Regions from separate parts of the Ancylobacter sp. TS-1 genome, predicted to be linked through region 1. Evidence: predicted binding sites of a transcription regulator. Region 1 holds the regulator's gene; each other region holds the start of a gene.
The links. The regulator PhoB, encoded in region 1, activates phosphate uptake and scavenging genes when phosphate is short. The targets are predictions, from matches to a motif close to TGTCATNNANCTGTCAT.
Positions count from the first base shown of each region.

Region 2: the regulator PhoB is predicted to act here: its motif matches at 1,302-1,318, upstream of GBB76_RS17040 (PstS family phosphate ABC transporter substrate-binding protein).
Region 3: the regulator PhoB is predicted to act here: its motif matches at 1,020-1,036, upstream of GBB76_RS09325 (YdcH family protein).
Region 4: the regulator PhoB is predicted to act here: its motif matches at 1,166-1,182, upstream of GBB76_RS05485 (esterase-like activity of phytase family protein).

Region 1 is NZ_CP045144.1:2,983,195-2,985,392, reverse strand. It holds gene GBB76_RS14045 (LysR family transcriptional regulator) at 1-73, opposite strand, end outside; gene GBB76_RS14040 (SDR family oxidoreductase) at 194-958, shown strand; gene phoB (phosphate regulon transcriptional regulator PhoB) at 1,015-1,716, opposite strand; gene phoU (phosphate signaling complex protein PhoU) at 1,767-2,198, opposite strand, start outside.
Region 2 is NZ_CP045144.1:3,623,657-3,625,854, forward strand. It holds gene pstC (phosphate ABC transporter permease subunit PstC) at 1-165, opposite strand, end outside; gene GBB76_RS17040 (PstS family phosphate ABC transporter substrate-binding protein) at 229-1,230, opposite strand; gene pstS (phosphate ABC transporter substrate-binding protein PstS) at 1,712-2,198, shown strand, end outside.
Region 3 is NZ_CP045144.1:1,948,068-1,950,265, forward strand. It holds gene GBB76_RS09315 (peroxiredoxin) at 60-545, shown strand; gene GBB76_RS09320 (YdcH family protein) at 648-854, opposite strand; gene GBB76_RS09325 (YdcH family protein) at 1,066-1,242, shown strand; gene GBB76_RS09330 (DUF6065 family protein) at 1,417-2,145, opposite strand.
Region 4 is NZ_CP045144.1:1,123,489-1,125,686, forward strand. It holds gene GBB76_RS05485 (esterase-like activity of phytase family protein) at 1-1,104, opposite strand, end outside; gene GBB76_RS05490 (TRAP transporter substrate-binding protein) at 1,471-2,198, shown strand, end outside.

The sequences.
Region 1 (2,198 bases):
GCCGGCGGGCCGCCTCGCTGATCGAGCCCGCCTCGGCGATGGCGACGAAGGCGGCAATGCCGTCGAGTTTCATCGTTCGGTTTCTCCGGACACGATTTCCGCCGTTTGCAGGCTAATCCGAACACGACGTTATCACCATACTACTCGCCGACGCGCCGCCATGGGCGGTCTTGGACATTGCGAGGAGACATAGATGGGACGTCTTGATGGAAAGGTGGCACTGATCGCCGGCGCCAGTGCCGGCATCGGCCGGGCGACGGCGGTGCTGTTCGCCCGCGAGGGGGCGAAGCTGGTGCTGGGTGCCCGGCGGCAGGCCGAGCTCGACGCGCTGGCGGCGGAGATCGTCGCGGCCGGCGGCACGGCGGCGGTGCTCGCCGGCGACGTGCGCGACGAGGACTATGACCGCGCGCTGGCGGCCCTGGCGGTGGAGCGGTTCGGCCGGCTCGACATCGCCGTCAACAATGCCGGCACGCTCGGCGAAAAGGGCCCCAGCACCGGCGTCTCGGCCAAGGGGTGGGAGGACACGCTGGCGGTGAACCTCACCGGCTCCTTCCTCGGCGCCAAGCATCAGATCGGCGAGATGCTGAAGACCGGCGGCGGCTCGGTGATCTTCACCTCGACCTTCGTCGGCTACACGGCGGCGTTTCCCGGCCTCGCCGCCTATGCCGCCTCCAAATCCGGGCTGATCGGCCTCACCCAGGCGCTGGCCGCCGAGTTCGGGCCGCAGGCTATCCGGGTGAACGCGATCCTGCCCGGCGCGGTGGAGACCGACATGTTCCGCGAGGCCAACGACACGCCGGAAGCGCAGGCTTTCGTCACCGGCCTGCATGCGCTGAAGAGGGTCGCCAAACCGGAGGAACTGGCACGCTCGGTGCTCTACCTCGCCTCGGACGACTCTTCCTTCGTCTCGGGCACCGCCCATCTGGTCGATGGCGGGCTGTCGATCACCCGCGCCTGACCGTCCGGGGCGACGGTAGCTTGGGCGACGGTGGCGGCCCGGCATCGTCGCCCCGCTCAATGCGCGCGGGCGAACATCTCGTTGAAGGAATAGCCGGAGCCGCGCACGGTGCGGATCGGGTCGGGCTGGCGCGGGCGGTTGAGCGCCTTGCGCAGTCGGCCGACATGCACGTCCACGGTGCGCTCGTCGATATAGACGTCCTGCCCCCACACGCCGTCGAGAAGCTGCTCGCGCGAATAGACGCGGCCCGGCGACTGCATGAGGAACTCCAGCAGCCGGAACTCGGTGGGGCCGAGATGAAGTTCACGGCCGGCGCGATGCACGCGCTTGGTCTCGCGGTCCAGTTCGATGTCGCCGGCACGCAGCAGGGTCGAGATGTGCTCGGGCTTGGCCCGGCGCAGCAGCGCCCGCACCCGGGCCACCAGCTCGGGCACGGAGAAGGGCTTCACCACATAGTCGTCGGCGCCGGTGGCGAGGCCGCGCACGCGCTCGGTCTCCTCGCCGCGCGCGGTGAGCATGAGGATCGGCATGCGCTCGGTCTCGGGCCGGGCCCGCAGGCGCCGGCACAGCTCGATGCCGGAGAGGCCGGGCAGCATCCAGTCGAGGATGAGCAGGTCCGGCACGCTCTCGCGCAGGCGGGTCTCCGCCTCGTCGCCGCGGCCGACGCTGTCGACCGCGTAGCCTTCCGATTCCAGATTGTAGCGGAGCAGGAGGGTGAGGGGCTCCTCATCCTCCACGATCAGAATATTGGTGGGCATGGTCTGCTATCCGATCGCTCGTCGCCCCGGGGTTCGTCCCGGGACGGGCCTCAGGCCGGGAAGGCCACGCTGGTCAGGCTGCTGGTGTCCTGCTTCGGCCGCTCCTCGGTGAGCAGCTGGCCGGTGGTCAGGTAATGCACCGTCTCGGCGATGTTGGTGGCGTGGTCGCCGATGCGCTCGATGTTCTTGGCGCAGAACAGCAGGTGCGTGCACAGCGAGATGTTGCGCGGATCCTCCATCATGTAGGTGAGGAGTTCGCGGAACAGCGAGGTGTAGAGCACGTCGACCTCGCCGTCGCGCTGCCAGACGTCGAGCGCGCGGGCCGCGTCGCGGCTGGCATAGGAATCCAGCACCATCTTGAGCTGCTCGAGCACGATGCCCGACATGTGCTCCACGCCGCGCACCAGCTTCTGCGGGTGGAACTCGCCGGTGAGCGCCAGCACGCGCTTGGCGGTGTTCTTGGCGAGGTCGCCAATGCGCTC
Region 2 (2,198 bases), 640 kb from region 1:
GCGCACGCTCTCGCTCACCAGAACATAGACGATACCCATGGTCACGAGCACGGAAACGAAAGCCGCTCCAAACATGATGGCGCGCATCGCCCGGTCGATCAGGCGACGGCGCGCCAGGAAGCGCGGGGAGACGAGAAGCGGCATCAGGGTCGTGGAGGCGGGCACTGTACCATTCCGGTTGTTGAGGGTACGGACCGGGAGCGTTCACCGCTCCCGGTCCGAGCGGCATCAATAGACGAGCTTTTCCTTGAGCAAATCCTCGACCGACACGCCGACCTTGGAGCCGGTGAAGCCGGTGCCGATCTCGCGCTTGGCGAAGCGCTCCTGGAAGGCTTTGAGCGCGGCTTCGGGCAGCGGCACGTAGCCGACTTCCTTGACCAGTTCGACGGCGTGCTTCGGGTCCTGGTAGAACTCGACGAACTTCGCGACTTCCGGCTTGGCCTCGGCCGCCTTCTTGCTCACATAGATGAAGATCGGGCGCGACAGTGGCTGGTACTTGCCGGTGCGGGCATTCTCGACGTTCGGCTCGACTGCAGGAGCGGAGTCATTGAGCTTGATCTTGACCGCCTTCAGCTTGTCGGCGTTTTCCTCGAAATAGGCGAGGCCGAAGAAGCCCAGCGCATTCGGGTCGCCGGCAACGCCCTGCACCAGCACGTTGTCGTCCTCGGAGGCCGTGAAGTCGCCACGGCTCGAGTGCTCCTTGCCGACGATGGCGGCGGTGAAATAGTCGTAGGTGCCGGAATCCACGCCGGCCCCGTACAGCACGAGCGGCTTGTCGGGGAAGCTGGAGCGCACCTGCTTCCAGTTGGTGATCTTGCCCTGGGCTTCCGGCTGCCAGATCGTCTTCAACTCGGCAACCGTCATCTCCGACGCCCAGTCATTGGACGGATGCACGATCACGGTGAGCGCATCGAGCGCCACCGGAAGCTCGATATACTCGACACCCGCTTCCTTGCAGGCCTTCTGCTCGGCTGCGGTGATCGGGCGCGAGGCATTGGAGATGTCGGTCTCGCCACGGCAGAATTTCTTGAAACCGCCGCCAGTTCCTGAAAGGCCGACTGTCACCTTGATGTTCGGATTAGCCTTCTGGAATTCCTCGGCCATCGCCTCGGTCACTGGAAAGACGGTCGAGGAGCCATCGGCCTGGACAACGGCCTGTGCGCTGGCGCCATGGAACGCGCCGCTGACCGCGAGCAGCGCGAGCGCGCCAGCCATGGTGATTGTCTTCATCGCTCACTCCCGTTTGAAGCTGAACCTAGGGAGGCCCCCCCCCCGATACGGCGCTGTCCTAGAGTTGCTCTGTTACAAGTGTGTGACAGAGCCGTCTCGGTTCTTAATTGCTCTGAATAGACGAATCTAAGTTCCGAACCTAAACGTTAACAAATCGCGGATTATCAATAGTTTATGTATTAAATATTTTTATATATAATATGAAAATCGACATTTAGGTTGATCAATAACATAAACATGCCGCAATACATCAGAATGGATCGCGGGTACGTGTTCGGCGAAATGCCTCCAATAACTGTATGAGGGACGCGGAACTTGGCAGCAGCCACCCCGTCGCCGCTGAATCTGCGAGATGATGTTCGCATTATACGTCGAAAATTCTCGACAAAAAGAAATGTCTTCCCGTGTCATGGGGGTGTCGCATATCACTTCTAACCATTCGTCGATCTATCCCGACGGATTGATTTTTAAGGGTGTTCCGATGCGCCGCTCCTCCCTTGCCCTGATTGCTGCAGCTCTGCTGATCCTCGTGTCGGGCGCGCGCGCCGACGAATTGAGTGGTGCGGGCTCGACCTTTGCCTATCCGATCATGTGGAAATGGTCGGAGGTCTATCGCCAATCCACCGGGACGATCGTTGCCTACCAGTCAATCGGCTCCTCCGGCGGCGTGAACCGGATCAGCAACAAGGCGACCGACTTTGGCGCCTCCGACAAGCCGCTGAAGCCGGAGGAACTTGAACGGCTTGGCCTCGGCCAGTTTCCGATCGTGTTCGGTGGCGTGGTGCCGGTCGTGAACATCGACGGCGTCGCGCCCGGCACGATGCGGTTTACGGGTGGCGTGCTGGCGGACATCTATATGGGCAAGATCACCAAATGGTCGGATCCCGCGCTCAAGGCACTCAACCCGGATCTTTCTTTGCCGGATAGCCTGATTGCCGTAATCCATCGCTCGGACGGGTCTGGAACCA
Region 3 (2,198 bases), 1.0 Mb from region 1:
GCGGCCTTGCGGCGGGTTCCGTTGCCCACCCGCTTCCACCCGCACGAAAGGACACCATCATGACGATCAAGGTCGGCGACCAGCTGCCGAGCGTCACTTTCCGCGTCGCCACCGAGGACGGCCCGGTGCCGAAGTCGACGGACGAGATCTTCAAGAACAAGAAGGTCGTCCTGTTCGCCGTGCCCGGCGCCTTCACCCCCACCTGCCACAAGAACCACCTGCCGAGCTTCATCGCTCGCGCCGAGGAGTTCCTCGCCAAGGGCATCACCACCATCGCCGTGACGGCGGTGAACGATCCCTTCGTGCTGGCGGCCTGGGAGAAGGCCTCCAACGCCGGCGGCAAGATCGTGTTCCTGTCGGACGGCAATGCCGAGTTCGCCAAGGCGCTCGGCCTCGACTTCGACGCCTCGGCGGCCGGCCTCGGCGTGCGCTCCAAGCGCTATTCGATGCTGGTCGACGACGGCGAGGTGCTGATCCTCAATGTCGAGGACGTGCCGAGCAAGGCCGATAAGACCAACGCCGACGTGCTGCTCACGCAGTTCTGATCGGAAGCGTCCGCGTAACGCGCGAACCGATGGCCGGGCGTGTCCCGGCCATTTTCGTTCCGGGCCATGCCCGGCGCGCCGCTATCCTGCGAAACCCGTCGCTCACGCGATGATGTCGGGGCAGATCTGGTCCTCGATATAGCCGATGCGATCCCTCAGCATCAGCTTGCGCTTCTTGAGGCGCGCCATCTGCAGCTGGTCGCTGCCCGGCATTTCGTGCAGCGCCTCGATCGCCACGTCCAGATCGCGATGTTCCTGCCGCAGGCGCTCGAGGAGGTCCTGGAGCTCGCGTTCCTCATCCGCCGTCATCTGTGCCAAACGCTCGAACCAATCCCGACTCGCCCCGCCTTGCGCAGGGGTTGGAACGAAGTATCGCCGCCCTCGCGGCCGGCTGCAACTGGCTCCGCCGCCTCTCCACCGCAGGCTACCATAGTGCAGCGCAGCGCATCGTTTCGTCGACAGAGGGGGGCGGTCGTGACAGACTGATGACGTTCACTTCGGAAGACAGGAGAGACTGTCCATGACCATGCAGGCGCATGTTGCGGAGTTGGAACGGCGTCACCAGGCACTGGAAAGGGAACTGCGGGAAGAGGTCACTCGCCCCTCTGCCGACGATGTACGCATCGCCGACATCAAGCGGCGCAAACTTCTTCTCAAGGACGAGATCACGCGCCTGAAGGGGGCCACCCTCCACTGAGGCCCCACCGGGACTCCTCCTCCCGGCACAGCCGCGTGAACCGCGGGCCCGGCCCGCCATAATATCCCCTGAAGCGAAACTGCCGGCCGGGTCGGGGCGACCTGGCCGGCTCGTTTACGCCGGGCAAGCCGCCGCGCCCGGGACCGTTGGCGCGGGCTTTATCCCGGGTGGGCTCTATCCCGGCTTGCGAAACGGCCTCGGCCGACCGCGCGTGCGGTGCGAGGACGGCGCCGCCGGGCCGTCGAGATCGCGGCCGTGCTGATAGTGCTTCTGCCACCCGGCCTTGGCCGCCGCGGAACCCGGCACAGCGAGATCGGCCTGGAACCGGTCGCGGGACGCGCTCCATTCCCGGTAGCGACGATCGAGATCGGGGTCGTCGGCGAGCGGGCGGATTTCCGGCTGCATCGCTTCCACGTCGCCCCGGCGCACGGGAAAGATGTGGCAGAACGGCTCGCCCGCGCCGAAGCGTACCGCCGTGCGGGCCCGGGTGAACTTCCAGTTCATGGTGAAGGTGTAGGGAATCCAGTCGCTCTCGACCACGCCGGTCAGCGCCGAGATGGCGTCCTTGGGCCGGTTGATCGGCCCCTGCACGATGAGGTCCATCTCCGGCGGCGTGCGGAAGATGAACGGGACAGTGAAGGTGAGCACGCCCTCGCCGAAATGGCTGCGCGCGATGCAGCCCTCGCCATCCGGCATCACCACAATGTCGTCGATGCCGGGAGTGCCTCCCCACATGGCGGAGAAGCCGACCGGATTGCGCAGTTCCCATCCATGCGTGTTGGCGATCGCCAGCGGCAGGCAGCGATAGGGCGCGCGTTCGCGCGCCGCGTCCATCCAGTCCCGCTCGGGAGATGCCGCCACGATCTCGACGCCGTTGCCGATCGCGTAAGCCACCAGTTTCATGAGCGAAGCCCGCCCTGCAAACCGATCCTCGGATCACGCGCGCAGCGATCGCC
Region 4 (2,198 bases), 1.9 Mb from region 1:
CGAGCCGCGCTCGGAGGCGACGAAGATGAGGCGGTCGTCGCCGAAGGTCGCGACTTCCGCGCCCTCCATCTCGAAGCCCTTCTTGTTGCGCTTGTCGGGGTAGTGGCCGAGACGCACCGCCATGTGTTCCGGCGCCGTGCCGCTCTCGAACACCAGCTTGCCGGTCTTGTCGAAGATGGAGAAGCCGCGCGTGCCGCCCTTCCAGTCGCCCTCATTGGCGATCACGAAGCGGTCGTCGTCGATCCACTGCACGGTGTCCGGCTCGCGGGCGACGCCCTTGGCCGAGCCGGACAGGTCGATCACGCCGTCCTTCTTGGTGTCGATATGGTCGAGGTCGACCGTGCCGGCGGAGAAATGCGACGTGACCTTGCCGGTGGGCAGGTCGACCACGACGATGTGGTTGTTCTCCTGCAGGGTGAGCACGACCTCGTTGCGGGAATTGATGTCGAGATATTCCGGCTCCGGGTCTTCCGGCGCGACGGCGGCGAGGCCGGTGAGGTCCACGACCTTCTTGGACTCGTCGACCACGCGGCCGTTCTTCACCTGGAAATAGGTGAGGTTGCCGGCCGGCATCTGCGGGATGGCGCCGTCGTTCACGTCCTCGTCGCGCTCATTCTCGATGGCGATGGCGAGGTAGCTGCCGTCCGGGCTCTTGGTGATCGAATCGGGCTGGCCGCCAAGGTCGATCTTGTCCTCGACCTTGCGGGTGGCGAGGTCGACCACCGCCAGATGGCCGGAGGGCTTGGCCTTGGATTCGGAGGTGTTGACGCCGACATAGGCCTTGCTGCCGATCACCACCGTGGTCGTCGGCTCGCCGTCGAGGGCGACGACGCCGGCGGATTTGGGCGCGGCCGGGTCGGTGATGTCGATGAAGCCGATGCGCTGGCCGGGGCTGTCGCTGTAGATCAGCGTGTTGCCGTCCTCGGTGAAGGTGATGATCTCGGCGGCGGTCGACTTGGCCGGATCGGCGCCGGCGGGCAGGTTGTCGACCACGTTGAACGTGCCGATGCGGTTGAAGGGTGCGTCGGCCGCCTCGGCCGTGGCCAACGCGCCGGCGAGGGCGAGCACCGCCGCCGACACGCCGGCAAGAAGAATCGCGCGCATGGAATGATCCCCGTCAGTATGCGGGCGGGCGCCCGCGCTGCCGCCGTTCAACGCCGCGCGAATGACAGGCGGATGACGAAATCGCGCGGGCACCGCAGAACGCGCGCCGCCACCGCGCCCGGCCGCGTCGCCGGGGAACGACTGCCCGGACGTCGGCTCCGGTCAGAAAAATTTGCCAACCACCCCGCAAAGCCCCGCAAACAGGGACAAAATGCGACTTTGGTCGATGTCATTTAGCCGTAATGGCGTGAATTAGGGCTTGCACTTGCCGTTTCGGCATCGTCTCCTTGGGGCATCGGGACAAGGCGCTCAATCGCCGCCCGGCGGGCACGACCCGCGAAGGAAACGCTAAAGGAGGAAACACCCATGACCGATACGTCAGGGAAGAATGCGGACGCGCGTCACGAGGTCCGCACCAGCCGTCGCCGCTTCATCGCCACGGCTGCGGCCGCCGCCGCCGGCGTCACCGTCGCGGCTCCGGCCGTGCATGCGCAGGCCCCCATCAAGCTGAAATTCCAGTCGACCTGGCCGAACAAGGACATCTTCCACGAGTTCGCCGGCGACTATGTGAAGCGCGTCAACGCCATGACCGGCGGTCGCGTCGAGCTGGAAATCCTGCCGGCCGGCTCGGTCGTCCCCGCCTTCCAGATGCTCGACGCCGTGTCCTCGGGCATTCTCGACGGCGGCCATGGCGTCGCCGCCTACTGGTATGGCAAGAGCAAGGCCTTCTCGCTGTTCGGCACCGCGCCCGCCTTTGGCTGGGACGCCGACGAACTGCTGGGCTGGGTACGCTATGGCGGTGGCCAGCAGCTCTATGACGACCTCGTCCAGAACACGCTGAAGCTGAACGTCGTCGGCATGCTGACCGGCCCGATGCCGAGCCAGCCGCTCGGCTGGTTCAAGAAGGAAATCACCAGCGCCGACGACATGAAGGGCATGAAGTACCGCACCGTCGGCCTCGGCGCGGACCTCTTCAAGGAGTTCGGCGCGGCGGTGACCATCGTTCCCGGCGGCGAAATCGTCCCGGCGATCGACCGCGGCCTGCTCGACGGCGCCGAGTTCAACAACCCGTCTTCCGACCTCATCCTCGGCTT